Linked DNA regions of Pigmentiphaga aceris. The protein of the gene in region 1 interacts with the protein of each later gene in a pairwise test. Links are inferred from orthologs where the notes say so. Each region holds a gene or a part of one and is shown in the gene's direction. Other genes may lie near its edges. The genes, in order: gyrA and gyrB.

Region 1 (6,497 bases):
AACTTTTAGTCTGAACGTGGCCCAAAGTATAGCATCGGGACCTCGTTCTAAAAGAGTGTGCCCCCGGGGAGTTCACTTGAGAAAGGGCATTGATATTCTGCGCCGCCACCCGCAAAGCGGGAATACACCGAAGGATTCCAAATGCTTCAGCCTCCCAAAATAGGTGGCTTGCATGTGGCTTTTGCGCAACGTTGTGGCCAGTTTGGGCGTCCGAACCCGGTTTCGCCGTGTGCTGGCACCTTCCAGCGGACCGGTTCCCTTTGCGGGTTATTGGTTCGGCCCATGAGCGGCATCCAGCAATGGATGTGCCTGAACGACTCTCGGTGATCAGCATACCTGCCGACGAGGTCGCTGGCGAGTATCTATGTGCAGCAGATGGATGGCAAGGCGGCTTGGCTGTGGTTCGCAAGGCGTGGGTGGTAAACTGGATAGCTTGGCCCGCGTTGTCACTTTGCCACTGTTTGGATGCCCTTTGGTTCACGATGAACCTTTTGGTGCGTCGGCAGGCAAGCTGACGGAACGAGGCCGGAAGGCCTTCAGCGCATATCAAGACCGTCAGGGCTTGAATGTCTGGGCTTGAGACGACCCTTTTTCATTCTTGCGATACGTGCCCATGGATTCCTTTGCCAAGGAAACAATACCGATCTCTCTAGAAGAGGAGATGCGTCGAAGCTATCTCGATTACGCCATGAGCGTGATCGTGGGCCGCGCGCTTCCCGATGTGAGAGATGGATTGAAGCCGGTTCACCGTCGTGTGCTGTTTGCGATGCACGAGCTGAACAACGACTGGAACCGCGCCTATAAGAAGTCCGCGCGTATCGTCGGGGACGTAATCGGTAAATATCACCCGCACGGCGATCAGTCGGTCTACGACACGATCGTTCGTATGGCGCAGCCGTTCTCGCTGCGTTACCTGCTGGTCGATGGCCAGGGTAACTTCGGCTCGGTCGACGGCGACGGTGCCGCAGCAATGCGCTACACCGAAGTGCGTCTGTCCAAGCTCGCGCACGAGCTGCTGGCCGACATCGATCAGGAAACGGTCGACTTCGGGCCCAACTACGACGGCAGCGAGCAGGAACCGCTGTTGCTGCCTTCGCGTCTGCCGAATCTGCTCGTCAATGGCAGTTCCGGCATTGCCGTGGGCATGGCCACCAACATTCCGCCGCACAATCTGGCGGAAGTGGTCGATGGCTGCCTGTTTGCGCTGCGCAACCCGGGTTGCACGGTCGATGAGCTGATTGAAATCATTCCAGCGCCCGACTTCCCCACCGGCGGCATCATCTACGGCATTTCCGGCGTGCGTGAAGGCTACCGCACTGGTCGTGGCCGGGTGGTCATGCGTGCGAAGACCCACTTCGAAGACATGGAGAAGGGCCGCCAGCAGATCATCGTCGACGAAATTCCGTACCAGGTGAACAAGCGCACGCTGCTCGAGCGCATTGCCGAACTGGTCAACGAGAAGAAAGTCGAGGGCATTTCCGACATTCGCGATGAGTCCGACAAGGACGGCATGCGCGTCGTGATCGAGTTGAAGCGGGGCGAAGTGCCGGAAGTCGTGCTCAACAATCTGTACAAGAACACGCAGCTGCAAGACACCTTCGGGATGAATCTGGTGGCGCTGGTCGAAGGCCAGCCGCGCCTGCTCAACCTGAAGCAGATGGTCGAGTACTTCCTGTCGCATCGCCGCGAAGTGGTCACGCGTCGCACGGTGTTCCAGCTGCGCAAGGCGCGCGAGCGCGGTCACGTGCTGGAAGGCCTGGCGGTTGCGCTGGCCAATATCGATGACTTCATCGCGATCATCAAGGCTGCGCCCACGCCGCCGATCGCGCGTCAGGACTTGATGGCCAAGACCTGGGACTCGGAGCTGGTGCGCGAGATGTTGACGCGTGCGCAAGGCGAGACCCAAGGCGGCTTGGCTGCCTATCGTCCGGAAACCCTGGGCGTGGAATTCGGCATGCAGGCCGACGGCCTGTATCGCCTGAGCGAGACGCAGGCTCAGGAAATCCTGAACATGCGCCTGCAGCGCCTGACGGGTCTTGAGCAAGACAAGATCGTCAACGAGTACAAGGAAGTGATGGCCACCATCGCCGACTTGCTCGACATCCTGGCGCGCCCCGAGCGCGTCACGATCATCATTGGCGAAGAGCTGACCGCCATCAAGGCTGAATTCTCGACCAATGCGAAAGACGTTCGCCGTTCGCACATCGAGAACAACGCCTACGAGCTGGATACCGAAGACCTGATCACCCCGACCGACATGGTGGTGACCTTGTCGCACACGGGCTACATCAAGAGCCAGCCGCTGTCGGAGTACCGCGCGCAGCGTCGTGGCGGTCGTGGCAAGCAAGCCACTGCCATGAAGGACGACGACTGGATCGACCAGTTGTTCATCGCGAACACCCACGAACACATCCTGTGCTTCAGCGACCGTGGTCGCGTGTACTGGTTGAAGGTCTGGGAAGTGCCGCAGGGCACGCGCAATTCGCGTGGCCGTCCGATCGTGAACATGTTCCCGCTGATCGAAGGCGAGAAAATCACCGTCGTGCTGCCGGTCAAAGCATTCAGCGAAGACCACTACGTGTTCATGTCGACCGCCAAGGGCACAGTCAAGAAGACGCCGTTGTCGGACTTCTCGAACCCGCGCAAGGCCGGCATCATCGCGGTTGACCTCGATGAGGGCGACTACCTGATCGGTGCGTCGCTGACCGACGGCAAGCATGACGTGATGTTGTTCTCGGACAGCGGCAAGGCTGTGCGTTTCGACGAAAACGACGTGCGTCCGATGGGCCGTACGGCACGCGGCGTGCGCGGCATGGCGCTGGAAGAAGGCCAGTCGGTGATTTCGATGCTGGTCGCTGCCGATGAAACCCTGAGTGTGCTGACCGCCACCCAGAACGGCTACGGCAAGCGTACGCCGATCACGGAATACACCCGCCACGGCCGTGGCACCAAGGGCATGATCGCCATCCAGACCTCCGAGCGTAATGGCAAGGTGGTGGGCGCTGTGCTGGTCACGCCGTCCGACGAGATCATGCTGATCACGACGGCTGCTGTGCTGGTGCGTACCCGTGTCAGCGAGATCCGCGAAATGGGTCGTGCGACCCAGGGCGTGACGCTGATCAGCGTGGATGACGGCAGCCGCCTGTCGGGCATTCAGCGTGTGGCGGAATCGGATACCGATGAGCTTGACGAGGCAGGCACCGAGACTGGTGCAGCAGCGTCGGACGCCCCGACTTCCGAGAACACTGGCGCAGACAAAGACGCTGCTGCCGACACCACGCCGGATACGGACGCCTGACAGGAACTGCCAGCGCGAACTACCAACGCGCAAGACGCTACGCCGACCACCGGTCTCTGCCACATGGTTTGTCGCAGAGACCGGTCGAAACAACCAGATTTCGATACTCAGCTGACCACGATGACCCGTCCTTTCAATTTCTCCGCCGGTCCGGCGGTGTTGCCTGATACCGTGCTGGCGCAGGCTGCCTCCGAGATGCTCGACTGGCATGGCTCTGGCATGTCGGTGATGGAAATGAGCCATCGCGGCAAGCATTTCACCCAGATCTGCGACGAAGCCGAAGCCGATCTGCGCGAGTTGATGAAGGTGCCGGCCGATTACGCCGTGCTGTTCATGCAAGGTGGCGGGCTGGCTGAAAACGCCATCGTGCCGATGAACCTGATCGCGACCAAGCCTTCGCAAGAGGCCGATTTCCTGATCACCGGTTCGTGGTCCAGCAAGTCCTTCAAGGAAGCGCAGCGTTACGGTGATATCAAGGTTGCGGCCACCAGTGCAGACGCTGCGCGCATTGGCGATCGTGACCAGGCTGCGTTCACCTATGTGCCGGATGCATCGACCTGGAAAGTTCGCCCCGATGCGAGCTATCTGCATCTGTGCAGCAACGAAACCATCGATGGCGTGGAGTTCCTGGACTGGCCCGATCTGGCTGCGCTGGGTGCGCCTGATGTGCCGCTGGTCGTGGATGCGTCTTCGCATATTCTGTCGCGCCCCATCGACATCAATCGTGTGGGCGTGCTGTTTGGCGGTGCGCAGAAAAACATCGGCCCGGCCGGTCTGACCATCGTGATCGCGCGCCGTGACCTGCTGGGCAAGGCCTTGCCGGTTTGCCCGTCTGCGTTCGACTACAGCATCGTCGACAAGAACGACTCGCGCTACAACACGCCGCCGACGTATTCGATCTACATCGCCGGCTTGGTGTTCAAGTGGCTGAAGGCCCAGGGTGGCGTCGAGGGCATCGAGGCGGCCAATCGTGCCAAGGCCGACCTGCTTTACGGTTACCTGGATGCCAGCGCCTTCTATCGCAACGCCGTGCACCCGGCTGTGCGCTCGCGCATGAACGTGCCGTTCTATCTGAACAACGATGCGCTGAACGCAGATTTCCTGAAAGGCGCGGACGAAGCTGGTCTGCTGCAGTTGAAGGGCCACAAGAGCGTGGGCGGCATGCGCGCCTCGATCTATAACGCCATGCCGCTGGCGGGCGTACAGGCCCTGGTCGATTATCTCAAGCACTTCGAGCAACGCCATGGATGAAGCACTTCTGAAGCAGCTGCAGCCGCTGCGTGAACGCATCGACGCCATCGACGTCGAGATTCTTGGCTTGCTGAACGAGCGTGCACGCACCGCGCAGCATGTTGGCGAGATCAAGAAAGATGTGAATGGCCCGGTGCTGCGTCCCGAACGCGAAGCGCAGGTGATTCGTCGTCTGCAGCAGCACAACCCTGGTCCCTTGCCCGCGCTGGCGGTGTCGGCGATCTGGACCGAAGTGATGTCGGCCTGCCGCTGCCTGGAAAAGCAGGGCTCGGTCGCCTACCTGGGGCCGCAAGGCACGTTCTCGGAACACGCTGCGTTCTCGCACTTTGGTCAGTCGGTGCAAGGCATTCCTTGCGCGTCGATTGACGAGGTGTTCCGTGCGGTCGAGGCCGGTCGTGCCGACTTCGGCATGGTCCCTGCCGAGAATTCCACGGAAGGTGCGGTCAGCCGCACGCTTGACCTGTTGCTGACCACCTCGGTACGCATCATTGGCGAGCGTGCCATGCCCATTCGCCATCATCTGCTGACGTCCAGCGGCACGCTTGACGGCGTGACCAGTGTGCGTGCGCATCCGCAGGCATTGGCTCAGTGCCAGGACTGGCTGACGCAGAATCACCCGCACCTGGCGCGTGAATCGGTTGCCAGCAACGCCGAGGCCGCGCGCCAGGCGTCGATCGACCCGACCATTGCTGCGATTGCCGGTGAGCCGGCCGCGCTGATGTGGCAACTGCAATCGGTGGCTGCCGACATTCAGGACGACCCGCACAACCGCACGCGTTTCTACGCGATCGGTCGTCTGGAAACCTGGCCGTCGGGTTCGGACAAGACCAGCATGATTCTGGCGGTGCCGAATCGTGCGGGCGCGGTCTATCAGATGCTGGCGCCGCTGGCTGAAAACGGCGTGTCGATGACCCGCTTCGAGTCGCGTCCGGCACGCACTGCCGAATGGGAGTATTTCTTCTACGTGGACATCGAAGGGCACCAGTTGGCACCGCAGGTGGCAAGCGCGCTGGCTGCGCTGAAATCGCAGGCGGCATTCTTCAAGGTGCTTGGCTCGTACCCGGCCGCATGATTGCACGCTGCGGGTTCAGCACCATCAGCAAGTCGACGCTCGGCCAGGGATGCACGCCATGAAGACCACGTCCTCCCAGCCGCTGATCCCTGTTCTCGCCGTGGTTGGCGTGGGACTGATCGGCGGCTCGTTCATTTCTGCGCTGCGTCATGCAGGGCAGGTCGGTCATGTGATTGGCGTCGGTCGCAACGCACAGACCCTGGCGCGCGCACAAGCGCTTGGTTTGATCGATGAGGCTGCGTCGCCGGAAGATGCTGCTGCACGCGCCGACCTGATCTTGCTGGCGACCCCGGTGGGGGCGTTGCCGGCCGTGTTTGCGGCGATTGCCCCGCATCTGCGCCCGGGTACCGTGGTCACGGATGCGGGCAGCACCAAACAGGACGTCATTGCCGCCGCATACAAGGGGCTTGGCGCACGCATCGACCAGTTCGTGCCCGCACACCCCATTGCCGGCAGCGACCGCCAAGGCCCTGAAGCGGCCGATGCCGCGCTGTACCGTGGTCGCACCGTGATCCTGGCACCGCTGGCCGAGAGCCGCCCGGCAGACGTCGAGCTGGTGCGCAGTGTCTGGCGTCATTGCGGGGCCGCGGTGGTGCAACTCACGGCTGAAACGCACGACGCCGTTTTTGCGTCGGTCAGCCACCTTCCTCACTTGCTGGCCTTTGCCTATATGAATCAGGTGGCTGCCGCGCCGGACGCGGCCACGCGCCTGGCCTTGGCCGGCAGCGGTTTCCGCGATTTCACTCGCATCGCAGGCAGTTCGCCTGAAATGTGGCGCGATATTTTCATTTCCAATCGACCCGCCTTGCTGGCCGAGTTGGAGCAGGTGCAGGCGATGCTGGACACGTATCGCGATGCCTTGTTGACGGATGACGT
Region 2 (13,804 bases), 1.4 Mb from region 1 along the record:
AAGAAGCGCAGGAAGAACTCGACATCGACTTCGGTTTCGATGCGCTGGATATCGGCTTCAACGTCAGCTACCTGTTGGACGTGCTGGGCAACCTGAAGACCGACTCGGTGCAATGGTCGGTGGGCGACGCGAATTCGTCGGCGCTGATCACCGTGCCCGACAACGCCGACTTCAAGTACGTCGTCATGCCGATGCGTATCTGATCGGCGGCCACCCGGATGTCGCGGGTGGCACAAGGACGGTGCGCGTTGCACGCAACGTGACACCGTCCGTTTTGCTTTTTATCGTTTCAGCTCGTGCCGCGCGGCGTTTCCTGCGCGCGTCGCGACACAGAAGGCTTGCAGACTCATGACTGATCAGAACAACTCGGCCGACACCGGCAGCAGCGACAGCAGCTACCTGACCCAGAACACCGCGATCAACAACAACACCCCGGGCGCATCCGACGCCTACGGGTCGGACTCGATCAAGATGTTGAAGGGCCTGGAAGCGGTGCGCAAGCGCCCGGGCATGTACATCGGCGATACCTCCGACGGCTCGGGTCTGCACCACATGGTCTTCGAGGTGGTCGACAACGCCATTGACGAAGCGCTGGCTGGCCACTGCGACGAAATCGTCGTGACCATCCACCTGGACAACTCGATCTCGGTCACCGACAACGGCCGTGGCATTCCCACCGACGTGCACAAGGACGACGAATTCAACCGCAGCGCGGCTGAGATCGTCATGACCGAACTGCACGCGGGCGGCAAGTTCGACCAGAACTCCTACAAGGTGTCTGGCGGCCTGCACGGCGTGGGCGTGTCCTGCGTGAACGCGTTGTCCGTGTGGCTGCGCCTGACCATCGATCGCAACGGCGAAACCCACTTCATGGAGTTCCGCCAAGGTGCGCGTGTGGAGCCGCTGAAGGTCATCGGCACGACCGAGAAGCGCGGCACCAAGGTGCACTTCCTGGCCGACCCGGAAATCTTCACGCACGTTGAATTCCACTACGAAATCCTGTCCAAGCGCCTGCGAGAACTGTCCTTCCTGAACGACGGCGTGAAGATCAAGTTGGTCGACGAGCGCCAAGGCAAGGAAGAAGACTTTGCGTTCGCCGGTGGCGTGCGCGGCTTCGTGGAATACATCAACCGCGCCAAGACCGTGCTGCACCCGAACGTGTTCCACGTGTCGGCAGAATCGTCGGCCGGTGGCGTGCCCGTGGGCGTGGACGTGTCCATGCAATGGAACGACACCTACGGTGAAAACGTCCTGGCCTTCACCAACAATATTCCGCAGCGCGATGGCGGCACGCACATCACCGGCCTGCGCGCCGCGATGACGCGCGTCATCAACAAATACATCACGGAAAGCGAAGTCGCCAAGAAAGCCAAGGTGGAAACCACCGGCGACGACATGCGCGAAGGCCTGACCTGCGTGCTGTCCGTGAAAGTGCCCGACCCGAAATTCAGCAGCCAGACCAAAGACAAGCTGGTGTCGTCTGAAGTGCGCCCCGCCGTGGAAGACGCCGTGGCCAAGGCACTGGATTCCTGGTTGCAGGAACACCCGCTGGACGCCAAGGCCCTGTGCGGCAAGATCGTTGAAGCTGCACGTGCCCGCGAAGCCGCCCGCAAGGCGCGCGAAATGACCCGCCGCAAGGGCGTGCTGGAAGGCGCAGGCCTGCCCGGCAAGCTGGCCGACTGCCAGGAAAAGAACCCCGCGCTGTCTGAAATCTACATCGTCGAGGGTGACTCCGCAGGCGGTTCCGCCAAGCAAGGTCGCGACCGTAAATTCCAGGCCATCTTGCCGCTGCGCGGCAAGGTGCTGAATGTGGAAAAAGCGCGCTTCGACAAGCTGATCAGCAGCGAACAGATCACCACCCTGATCACCGCACTGGGCACCAGCATCGGGCCGGAAGACTTCAACATCGACAAGCTGCGCTACCACCGCATCATCATCATGACCGATGCTGACGTCGACGGCGCGCACATCCGCACCCTGCTGCTGACGCTGTTCTACCGTCAGATGTCGGAACTGGTCGAACGCGGCCACATCTACATCGCCCAGCCGCCGCTCTACAAGGTCAAGGTTGGCCGCGAAGAGCGCTACCTGAAGGACGATGCCGAAGAAGCGCAATTCATGCTGCAACTGGCGCTGAAAGACGCCCAGTTGATTCCGCGTGAAGGCGGCGACCCGATCATGGGCGACACGCTGGCCGAGCTGGCCCGCAAGTACAACCTGGCCGACGCCGTGATCGCCCGCCTGGCACGCCACAACGACGAGCGCACGCTGTCGGCCATCGTGACTGGTGTCGAGATCGACATCAGCTCTGCTGAGGCTGCTGCGAAGTCCGCCGCCGCCCTGCAAGTGGCCCTGGAAGATCCGTCCATGCCCGGCGTGGTGAAGGTGTTTGCCGAGTCCGATGAAGTCGAAGAGCCGGCCGAAGGCGAAGAAGCCGCGCCTGTGCGTCACCGCGTGGTCATCCACCGCATGCACCACGGCAACGTGCGCGTCACGGTGCTGAACAATGACTTCGTCGGTGGTTCCGACTACCGCGTGCTGCATGAAGCGGCGCACACCTTCACGACCTTGATTGGTGAGGGTGCGAAGGTGATGCGTGGTGAAGGTGAGAAGCGCAAGGAACTGGCCGTGACGGAATTCCGCACTGCGCTGCAGTGGCTGTTGTCGGAAGCTGAACGTGGCGTGTCGAAGCAGCGTTATAAGGGTCTGGGCGAGATGAATCCTGGGCAGCTGTGGGAAACCACGATGGACCCGACGGTGCGCCGTTTGTTGAAGGTGCAGATCGAGGATGCGATCTCGGCCGATGGCATCTTCACGACGCTGATGGGTGACCACGTTGAACCGCGTCGCGCGTTCATTGAGACGCATGCGTTGATGGCGGGGAATATTGACGTTTGAGTATTTCTGAGCTTTCGGAAAAATAAAATATATGCCAATTAGAGAAGTCTAATTGGCATATTTATTGAGCATGAAGTTATAAAATTATTTATTTTGATCGTTATGCGCGGATGCGTTGGTAGAATTATATTGCCAATGTGAAATTTAAAAAGCGGAAACGTTTCACGTTGAACTACCATTAATCCTATAAATAACAGAACGACGGAGGCTGACATCTCAAGCGCCCACGCTTCATTGGTTCCTACTACTCTCCATTTCGATGTCAGCAGCGGCTTAAAAAGCGTTCTCGGTAGTGAACTCATAACCAACGACGAGGTTGCAATCTTTGAGTTGGTCAAGAATTCGTTCGATGCAGGAGCGAGTCGAGTAGACATACACTTTGATGAAATATCAATTGTTGTTGCCGACAACGGTATCGGTATGTCGCAGGAGGATATAGAAAAAAAGTGGCTGTTTGTCGCCTATTCTTCCAAGCGTCAACGTGCAACAGATTTTCGCGATGAAATCGCTGATAGGCGCAGATACGCAGGTAGTAAAGGAATTGGTCGATTTTCCTCTGATCGACTAGGCGAAATTGTTATTTTGCAATCTCGCCAAAAGTCCGCTGTGAATGGCCCGGTGCATGCACTTCGAGTTGATTGGAGCCGTTTTGACAAGAACCACTTTGATCGATTCGAAACTATTCCGGTAGAGTATGTGGAGAAGGTGTCGGGTTTCGGCATCCCCGAAAATCTTCCACTTATTTCGCATGGAACAGCGATTACTATAGAAAAATTGCGTCGAAAATGGAATAGAGATGATATTCTCGGGCTAAAATCTGCACTTTCTAAACTGATTAACCCCTTCGGTGCCGAATCCGATGGATTTAAGATAGTTGTGCATGCTCCCGCAGAAGAAAACGTTGATAAGTTAGAAGCGGCTCAGTTTAATAGTAAGCGTCAGGAAGTATCTCCAAATTCGTTAGTAAATGGCCAGGTTGGGAATTTCATTTTTTCTACATTACAGGAGAAGACGACTTTCATCGAGGCTCACATTGCTGAAGATGGACGAATTGAAAGTTCTTTAACTGATCGTGGTACATTGATCTACAGGGTCCGAGAACCAAATCCCTATCCCTTGTTAATTAAAGCTGGGTTTTCAGCAAAAGTTTTCTTCCTTAATCAGTCTGCCAAATTGACTTTTGCCAAGCGGATGGGGGTCCCATCCGTTCAATTCGGTTCTATATTTCTGTTTAGAAATGGATTTCGAGTCGTTCCAGTGGGTGAGGAGGGCGACGACTGGTTTGGACTCGACCGTAGAAAGCAACAAGGTTTCTCGAGATTTCTTGGGACTCGCGACTTAATTGGTCGAGTGGATGTTTCCGGGACCGACGAGAACTTTCAAGAAGCTTCGAGCCGGGATTCTGGGCTTATAGCAACCCGAGCTGCACTCCAGTTACGCACGTGTGTAAGAGAGCATTGCGTTAAACGATTGGAGCGGTACGTGGTCCCTGTGACATTTGTCGATAAGGAAGACAAGAATACAAGTGACGTTTCACGTCTGCTTACCGATCCCGGCCGGGCCCGGGTTACTGCTGCAGTAGCCAAGCTTGTAGACCATCGAGAAGTAGAGCTTCTTGACTATAGTCGTAGACTCGTTGGTATTCTTGATGAAAGGTCTTCGCAATTTGAAGCTTCCTTGGGCAGCCTCCGCGCAATCGCAGAAAAGACTCGCGATAAACTCTTGTTTGACAACATCGAGGAAGCTGAGAACCGTTTTGCAGAGCTGCGTAGGGCGGAAGAATTAGCGCGTGTTCAGGCGGATGAAGAGCGGCGGGCGAAGGAAAAGGCAGAGCAGCGGGCACAAGCTGCCGAAGTTCAGGCAACTCGCACTAGCGTACAGTTGGAAGAAGAGAAAAAGAGAAACCTCTTCTTAACTTCGATAGCATCCTTGGACACGCAGACGATTCTCAATCTTCACCACCAAGTGACAATGTATGCGGTGGATATTAATCAGCAGATCGAGAATTTCTTAGTCCGTATATCAGGGCAAGATTCTGTTCAGCGGTCTGATCTCCTAAGCGCGCTTGAGAGAATATCTTTGCTCAACAAGAAAGTTATGGGGGTATCAAAGTTTGCGACAAAGGCAAATTTCCGACTTGAATCGGAACACATTAAGGCTGATTTAGGTGAGTATATTGAGCAGTATATTAATGGTGTAGCAAAGGATTTTTTATTTGGTCCGTTAAGAGTTAATGTAAAAACAGATGGCAAAGGTATAGAGAGGAAATTCAAACCTATCGATATTTCGGTGGTTGTGGATAACCTGATTGCCAATGCGAAGAAGGCTAGAGCAAACAGTATAACCTTTGAAATTTTGCATCCGACGCGGGATTCGGTGCATATATCCGTTACGGATAATGGGAGAGGTTTTGATAGTCTAATTGACGACTTGGAGAGAGTTTTTGAGAAAGGTTTTACTACAACTGATGGTTCCGGTTTAGGGCTTTACCATGTGCGCATGGTTCTGGGAGAAATGAACGGAACTATACAAGCGACTAAAGGGCTGGACGGAAAGGGTACAAAGTTCCTAATAAGGATTTCCCGATGAGACTGGACTTCAACTTGCTATGGGTCGAAAATCAACAAGACTTAGTGCAATCTCAGCGAGAGAAGCTAGAGCGAGATGTACGTGCGCAAGGCTTCCGGCTTCAAGTCAAGTTTATGGAGACAGTTGAAGCGGCAATTGAGTGCTTGGCGGATGACGTCTATAGCGACCATGTCGACCTGATTTTAATGGATTACGACTTGGGCCCTGGGAAAAAAGGGGATGAAGGGTTGATAGAAGTTCGGGCGCTAATCCCCTACCGAGATGTCGTTTTCTACTCATCGCAGGCCGGAGACCTTAATGCCATGGTGCTCAAACATGGTGTGCAAGGAGTTTTTTGTTCCACGCGAAATGAGCTCCCAGACACAGCTTTCGGTGTTTTTGAATCATTGGTAAAAAAGGTCGTCGATATTGATCACTCACGCGGCATAGTAATGGGTACTACGAGTGATATAGATCATTACGTAATGGACGCGCTAGCGGATGCATTTGACGGATGTGCGGAAGAGAAACAACAGGAAACTCTCGATCAGATAAAAAAAGATGTAGAAAAAATCCGTGGAAAATTTGAAGCGGCAGTAACCGCGATATTAGCGGCGAAACATCCGTCGGAGCTTTTTGAACAGCATGCCATATATACGAGTATTGATCGTCTACAGCTATTAAGGAAAGTGCTTAGATCAAAAGCGCAGACCGGAGATTGGGACAAAAAATTGTTAGCTTATATAGAAGGCGCAATCCCAAAGAGAAATATGCTCGCTCATGTCCGCGTTGAGGTAAACGGATTTATCAGAAAGCTGGTAAACCGAAAAGGTGAAGAACACACCAGCGCGCACATGAAGAGACTTAGACTAGATCTACTGCAACATCACGAAGAGTTCGAGAAGCTTTCTCAACTTCTAAAGACCCGCCGGGAGTAATGGCCGTTCTTAAGTAGGCTATAAGAGCATTTCCAATTGCCTCGGCAACAAGGGGAGGCACAGCATTCGCAACCTGTGTAAATCGAGGTACTTCTCGCCGTCTACGCTCACCGCCAGTAGTATATTTTCCTTTAAATACAAAATTATCTGGAAAACTTTGAAGACGTGCATTTTCTCTCACTGTTAATGTTCGAGGTTCTCCATAATGGATAAGATCGTCTGGCATGCTTGTGATGGTAGGTGACGGACTTTCTGGATCTAAAACTCTTATAGCGCATTTCTTAAGCCCAAAGCTTGCGCGTAGTTCGGGAGAGATTGAAGTATTTAGTCTACCGTCTGCATGACAAACTTCTATAAGTTTCTTAAACCTGGCTTGGATCTCAGGCTTGTGTCGTGCGAGTCGGGTGTCAGTTATTGCATTCGCAATGCCAGTATTCATCAGTCGTTGGTATGACGTAAGTGGTCCTTCATAAGCAATTTCCTCGAAATTTTCAGAATCGCTACTCGGTCGAACGCCGTTTCGCGTAATCTCGAGGTCAGAAATTGCAGTCATCGAAGATACTGGGACTGATAGCCCTTTCGCTGCAAGAAATGAATCTCGCATTTGCTCAAGAAATTGAAATGGATTTTCACCATAGCCTGCTTCGATATCCCGGCGAACTGCAATAATGAAAAATCTTTTTCTTTTTTGCGGCACGCCAAATAACGATGTATCAAGAATCTGAGAGCAAACTTCATAATCCGGAGATAGGCTTTGAATGATCTGTTTCGCGTAATTGATTTTTCCGCTTTCTTGGCTAATTTCGTCAAAATCTATCGCGATACCTTTCACGTTCTCAATAAGAACGACCTTAGGTCTAACGAGCGACACAAACTCTAAGTATGATGTAGTTAAATGATTTCTTGGGTCATTTGCAATGCGTCGTCCAGCGGCGGAAAAGCCTTGGCATGGTGGGCCTCCTGCGAGCAAGTCAACTTTGCCTCTAAGAGCAATTAGCGAATCACGGTGACTGGCAAGCACGTCATCGATCCCGTGGGTGCTTTTGGGCAACCATTTTGGCCATGAAAACTGTCTTTTGCTGCCCGGACTTATTAAATTTGCATAGAGGCTGGCAAATGCATTTTCATCTTTTTCAACGGCGAATAAGCCTTTCCATCCGGCCGCCATTAGTCCATAACTAAGCCCCCCGCAGCCTGCGAAGATATCAATAAATGTAAATTTCTTTTTTATCTTGAACATCTTTCACCAGCCTACGTCGCACAGGAAAATTTTAGCAGTGCGACTAACATGCAAGGTTATCGGAAAAATTGACTGCGCGCCACTCTAAACAGAGATTGATCAAAGACTGCTCTATTCAAAAGGGTAAAATGCCACAGACTTATATTTTGGCTAGTTTGCCAATAGGGTGTTCCAACTGCGTTGACGTTGATCCAATTTAAGCCAGAAGATGTTTGATTAAACTTGCCAATCTTAGAAATTCAGCATGCGGGTGACGCCGACCTTTCCAATGTGATGAGATCCGTGCGCTGCTGCTGCAGTAGCTGTTGGCTTAAATCCAGCTGGATGCGCGAGGTTGTGAACCCAATCTTTACCTATGTCTGTTAAGGCGTCGTACCACTCGGGAGAAAAATGACAGTTTTCAGACGTTAGCAACAAAAGTGCTGCTATCACACTTGGCACATCGCTTTGCGGCAGGTTGCTAATCGAGTTAGCTAGCTTTGCCGACACTTGTGCACTGTACTCAAGCCACGCTAGTAAGAAATAGCTTTTGCCGTCTGCTGCAAATGAAACGAGAGCAGTGCTTTGCGGAAGACGGGGTGTATCGTCCATTTCTTGCAAAGTAATTCCATTTATATCTTCAATAGGAGACCAGGCCGCCGAGCACTGAATAGGGAATATTTGATCGAACTCCACGAGTAAGCCGTGGCAATCGTTCCAACGTTCGTTGGTTAGTGTTTCGTCATAACTTTTCTTGTGTGACCTTATATCACGAAAACCAAGCTCATTAATGTAATTAAATTGACCTATAAATTCTCGTAGTTGTTTATTTTGAGATTTTGTAAGCGCAGCTCGTAATTGCGAATTTTGGTCAGAGCGTTGTTTTGCATAAAGCTCCCACACTATTGACCGATAGCTCAGCAGGAAACACTGCTGTTGACTACCCGAGAAAGCTTCGTCTTCCAGGGCAGCGAACAACTGTTTATCGTGAAGAGAGCAAAAGCCTGGAAACGTTGACGCATCTTTCCACCCTGTCAATTTTGGAACTAATCGTCCGCCCATTTCGTCCAGGCGCTTAATGCTAAATGCGTTTGAATAGACGTGGCCATTTTTTGCTATCTCTCCGAGACTTCCACTTCTAGATACAGTGTGAGAGGCTATAGGATTACCACTGCATTGGTGCAGCAGGCCTTCCGGAGCCAAGAATTTTGGTTTTTTAGCTGATTTTTTTATTTGAGCATCTATCTGTCCCGGCTTTAGTGTTGGAGTGGCATTAATACCTCCGTGGCATCGCTTGTACTTCTTTTTTGACCCACAGGGACATAACTGGTTTCTACCTATCTTAGTTGTTCGTGCGGTCATGATCTCCGACTTTATAAATTCATTGCAGGTTAATGGTGTGGTGGAAATTATAGCTGAGGCTGTGGCAGCCACTTTATCTGTTGCACTTAATTTTTGCCTCCCCATCTTTGGGATCCAATTTATGTAAATAATATTGAGGGCGACAAGGTTTTCTACGGCCGCGAACGCTAGCACGCCGTTGAAATACCTCCATGGAATGTAAGCATCTCCACGGCGGTTAGGCACGTTGAGGTTTTACGGCCCGTTGGTTTCGAACAGATGGCCAACAGACCCTTTTTCAGCCTCAAGCGCAGCCCGATGACGCTTTATTCGCCCGCTGCTCCCTCATTGGACGCACGTCGGGCGTGTTTGCGACAAGGTGCGCAGCCGGGTTAGGTGGTAAGCCGCCATCGTCAGCGTCACAAACTGGTCGACCTTGGCGAGTTCTTGCCCATCCCCTGGCGCATCGGGCCGATCACCTTGCCCCAGCCGAAGCACTGCTCGATACGCTCTCGCTTGCGCTGGCTGACCTCGTAGCCAGGATGCCGCGTGGTGCGTCCGTCGATGGCGCTGCCGCCGTTGCGCGCTGTGTTCTGCGCCACGTGCGGGGTGACCTTGATCTGTCGGCACGCCTTGACGAAGTCCTTTGTGTCGTAGGCGTTGTCGGCACCCACTGTCACGCGTTTGCCCTGGTCGGCGACATCGGCAGGCATCCGCGACGCCGCCTCGCGTTCGGCCGTGCCATCAGAGGTGCTGGCTTGCACGTTGACGACCAGCCCGTGACGGTTGTCCGTCATCACATGGCCCAAGTAACTCGGCAGCGCAGGCGCTGCATTTCTCTTGCGATACAGCCCCGACTGCGAGTCGCTCGTGGACTCGTGAGTATCGTTGCTGCGCGGCTCGCCGCGCCTGTTCTCAGGCGGATGCCCGTCGTCCGATCCGTCCTCGCGCCGCATGCTCTTATGGCTGGCCCAGGCCTGGATCAGCGTCCCGTCCACACTGAAGTGTTCGCCCAACAGCAGCCTGCGTTTGTCGGCCATCTCCACCGTCGCGTTGAACAGCTCACTGACCGTATCGTGCTCGATGAGTTGGTCGCGGTTCTTGCTGAAGACCGAGTGATTCAACACCGGAGAATTCTTCATGCAAAACACCCGCTTCGGGCAGGCCATCTCTGTACTCACATCGCTCGACATGGCGCGCACGCTTGCGTACTACAATCAGGTGTTGGGCTTTAAAACGACCCATTTCAAAGACCATGCTTACGGCATCGCCGTACGTGCTGATGTCGAGTTGCATTTCTGGGCATGCTCAGACAAACACATCGCCGAAAACACCTCGTGCTACATCCACGTGCACGACATCCAGGCCGTGCATCGCGACCTCAGCCTGCGCTTCCCCAATCTCTCACCAATCGTTCATGCGCCCTGGGGTATGGACGAGTTCCATTTGATCGATCCGGATGGCAATCTGATCAAGTTTGGACAGGATTCCGCCGCGTTGTAAGGTCACGCTTGTCGCATACGGTGATGCCCTGCTCAATGTCCAAGACGTCGATGCCATATCTGATCACCCCGAAACTGCGCGTTGCCACCGACGCAGATGTACAGGCGCTAAGCGCGTGGCTTGGCCATCCCCTGCCTCCAGGTTATGCAGACCACGTGAAGCGCCTGGGCTATGGCACTTACGACAATCGGGTGATCGTGCACATGCCCGCCGATATCCCGGCACAGACGCAAGACGAACAGGACTTCATCCTCGAATACTTCGATGAGTTCTGGGGCGAAGACACCAGCATCACCCGCGATGAGGCTGCGCGGGCTGTCCCCTTTGGCGACTCCATCGATGGCGACAAGATTTTGTACAGCTGCGAACGCCAACAATTGTTCGTCCTGCCGCGTCACGACGATCGCGTGTACTGGATGCCGCGTGGCTTCGAAGACCCGCTCGACTGGGGTGATGGCCCGGACCTGCATTCGGACTTCATCACCTTCGATTCGGGTATCGATCGGGCTGTGGTGGAACTGTTCACCGCACAAAGTCTGAGCGTCGATCAGGTTGCCGCAGCGGTCACACAGCAGCTGGAAGCCGCACACCGCGTGGATGCCAGTTGGGGGGCGCTGCTGTATCTGCCCGCTTTGCATGGTCGGGTGCAGCTTACGCAAGCCCCTGGCGATTCCCGCGCGGTAGCACGCATCGATTACGACAAGATGTTGGAGGCAACCCTGACGCCTGTGTTGGATGCGCTAGAAGACTTGGGGATGTTCATCACCAACCGGATGGACTGATCGAAAACGCGTGCGCTGGCGTGCGTACATCCACGCTCATTCCACTTGCGCTTCCAGCTGCTTGGCGACATCGCGGTAGTAATTGGCTGACGCGGTGTTCTTTTGCCCGGCGTAATGCTGGCTCACCATCGTGGCGGCGCGCACCGCCAGGTTAAAGCTGTCGAGTCTGTCCTGCCATTGCAGATCACCCTCTCCGATCTCGCGGCCGGAGAACAGGCCCACGCGATAGCCGCCGTCCAGGTCTACGACGCCCTTGACCGGGACTCCTTCACGCATCTCGCCGTAGAACGCGGGGCCGGCCTGGTCACCCATGCGCGCGCGGAGCATGCCTATGCCGTTTGCCTTGCCGCCTTGGCATGAGCCGATCCACTGTTTGGGGGCGTCGGTCAGCGATGCGGGCGCGACGAAGCTGCATTTGCCTGCTGCGTCCTTGGACCAGATCAGGTCGGCGGCGTAGGCGGTGGCGGATGCCAGCAGCAGTACGGACGCGGCAAGCGTGACGCGTATGCGGCGCACGCGGGGCGGGGTGGTGTCGAAGGTGTGCATAGGCTGTGCTCCTGCGAGGGTCAAACCGTCAGGGATCTACGTCGTCCAGCGCTTTCAATACTGCAGGATTCTTTCGATACCGCTGTTGCAGCGTCTGCTTTTCAGCCTCGATGCTGTCGCAACGCAACTCGTCCAAGGCCGCTTCGATTTCCTTGCGGCGGTCTTTGTCGTAGGGTTCTTCACCGGCCCAGTGTTCGCACTCTTCCGCGCGGTTCAGGAATTTTTCTACCTCGGGCGGGAAGCGCTTGGCAGGTACAGCATTTGCGCTCAGGCCGGCGGCAAGCATCGACGTGGCGATGGCTGAAAGAATGGTGATGCGGGCACTGCGCTTCATAGGATGGGCTCGTGACGACGGCGATTCGTTATAGCATCGCCGCCTTCGTCATTACGGTGACAAAGGCTGTCACTCGTAAGCACCGTAATTGCCGCCCTGGCGGAGACATCCTGCCTGATCAGCAGTGACCTTCAATAGGCACCTGCAGGCAATACATCATTGAGATACGCAGACCAATCAGGACGTGCACTCAACATGTGGCGTACCCACGCATCGCGTTCATGGGCGATGACCGCCAGTTCCCACACGCAGGCCAGTGCTGGCGTGCTCACAGGCGTGAACTGTGTCGGTTGCGCCAACGGTGCAGACAACATGCGTTGGCACAGGATTCCGCCCGAGATCCACCAATCCAGCAATAGCCACACAGCTTCCTCGCCGATGTGCACGATGCAGAATCCCAGGCCATGACTGCGTTCGTCGCAGGCATTTTCGGTCAGCACGTTTTGTACGGTGGTGCGCACAGAGGCCATGATGGCATCGGACAAAATCGGGGTGGCCCAATTGGGGTCGCGATGGATGCCGTAGGTCTTGATCGCATGGCCTGCGGTGTGCCAAGTGTCCAGGTGGACAACGCGGCGTGGTAGGTAAGGCTCTGGCGCAAGGGTCATGTCGATCAACGCGTGATGGCGATAGTGCATTCTAAAAGGGCCTTGTGCTGAATTCGTTGGCTGGGCTGGCAATGTTTATCGCCAGCCCAGCCAGCTGAGACAGCGGCCTATTCCTCGCCGAAGTCTGAGCTTGTCGACATTGATGTCGAAGCAACACGTGTAAACGCTGTCAGCGGAACGCGCCTTCACTTAATCCAGCTTCACACCCGTCGCCTTGATGATCGGCCCCCAGCGCTCAGCCTCGGCCCGCGCGAACTTGCGGAAATCATCAGGCGATCCACGCAACGGTTCCATGCCGAAGTCTGCGAAGCGCTTCACTACCGCCGGTGCATCAAACGAACGATTCAATTCTTCGTTCAATCGCTTCACCACATCTGCCGGCATCTTGGCCGGACCCAGCAAGCCCTGGAACGCAAACACCTCGACATCCGGCACGCCTGCTTCAGCAAGCGTCGGCACGTCCGGCAGCATCTTGCTGCGTGTGGTGGAACCGATGGCCAGCACCTTCACCTTGCCGGTCTGCATCAACGACAGGCCGGCTGCCAGGTCCAGGAACATGCAGTGCACTTGTCCGGCCATCACGTCGGTCATGGCGGGCGCAGCGCCCCGATAGGGCACGTGGGTGACCTTGGCACCGGTGCGGTTCTTGAACAGCTCCATCGCCAGGTGGTGCGGTGAGCCGTTGCCGGGCGATGCGTAGTTCACTTCGTCGGGATGCGCCGCGGCGTAGGCCAGGAACTCTTTCACGTCCTTGGCCGGGAAGTTGGGGGACACGACCAGCGCAAGCGGGAAGCGGGCAATACCGCCGATGTAGGTGAAGTCTTTCTGCGGGTCGTAGGGCAGCTTGGCGAACAGGTATTCGTTGAAGGCCAATGCTGCGTTGTCGGCAGACATGAGCGTGTAGCCGTCGGGGGCGCTGCGGGCCACGGCGTCGGCACCGATGTTGGTGGCGGCACCGGGGCGGTTGTCGACGACGATGGGCTGGCCCAGGGGCACACGCAGGGTTTCAGCCAGGGTGCGGGCCAGTACGTCGGTGCCGCCGCCTGCCGGGTAAGGTACTACCCAGC

What was found.
Region 2: the proteins of gyrA (region 1) and gyrB interact in binary tests that used the Escherichia coli proteins (3 or more experiments, as listed by UniProt). The link is inferred for Pigmentiphaga aceris from one-to-one orthologs.

Annotation. Positions count from the first base shown.
Region 1 is NZ_CP043046.1:1,430,795-1,437,291, forward strand. Bases 239-3,498 are described here. They hold gyrA (DNA gyrase subunit A), read left to right. Parts: upstream 239-613; coding sequence 614-3,298; downstream 3,299-3,498. Other genes in these bases: serC (3-phosphoserine/phosphohydroxythreonine transaminase), read left to right, coding at 3,419-3,498. Outside these bases: more of serC, read left to right, coding at 3,499-4,549; pheA (prephenate dehydratase), read left to right, coding at 4,542-5,621; FXN63_RS06020 (prephenate dehydrogenase), read left to right, coding at 5,671-6,497. UniProt on the Escherichia coli protein: A type II topoisomerase that negatively supercoils closed circular double-stranded (ds) DNA in an ATP-dependent manner to maintain chromosomes in an underwound state.
Region 2 is NZ_CP043046.1:2,499-16,302, forward strand. Bases 1-3,123 are described here. They hold gyrB (DNA topoisomerase (ATP-hydrolyzing) subunit B), read left to right. Parts: upstream 1-348; coding sequence 349-2,898; downstream 2,899-3,123. Other genes in these bases: dnaN (DNA polymerase III subunit beta), read left to right, coding at 1-203. In the rest of the region: FXN63_RS00020 (ATP-binding protein), read left to right, coding at 3,133-5,487; FXN63_RS00025 (amidohydrolase family protein), read left to right, coding at 5,484-6,404; FXN63_RS00030 (DNA cytosine methyltransferase), read right to left, coding at 6,331-7,644; FXN63_RS00035 (YecA family protein), read right to left, coding at 7,876-9,210; FXN63_RS00045 (bleomycin resistance protein), read left to right, coding at 10,105-10,467; FXN63_RS00050 (SMI1/KNR4 family protein), read left to right, coding at 10,503-11,249; FXN63_RS00055 (hypothetical protein), read right to left, coding at 11,286-11,795; FXN63_RS00060 (hypothetical protein), read right to left, coding at 11,824-12,129; FXN63_RS00065 (hypothetical protein), read right to left, coding at 12,261-12,767; FXN63_RS00070 (Bug family tripartite tricarboxylate transporter substrate binding protein), read right to left, coding at 12,927-13,804. UniProt on the Escherichia coli protein: DNA gyrase negatively supercoils closed circular double-stranded DNA in an ATP-dependent manner to maintain chromosomes in an underwound state.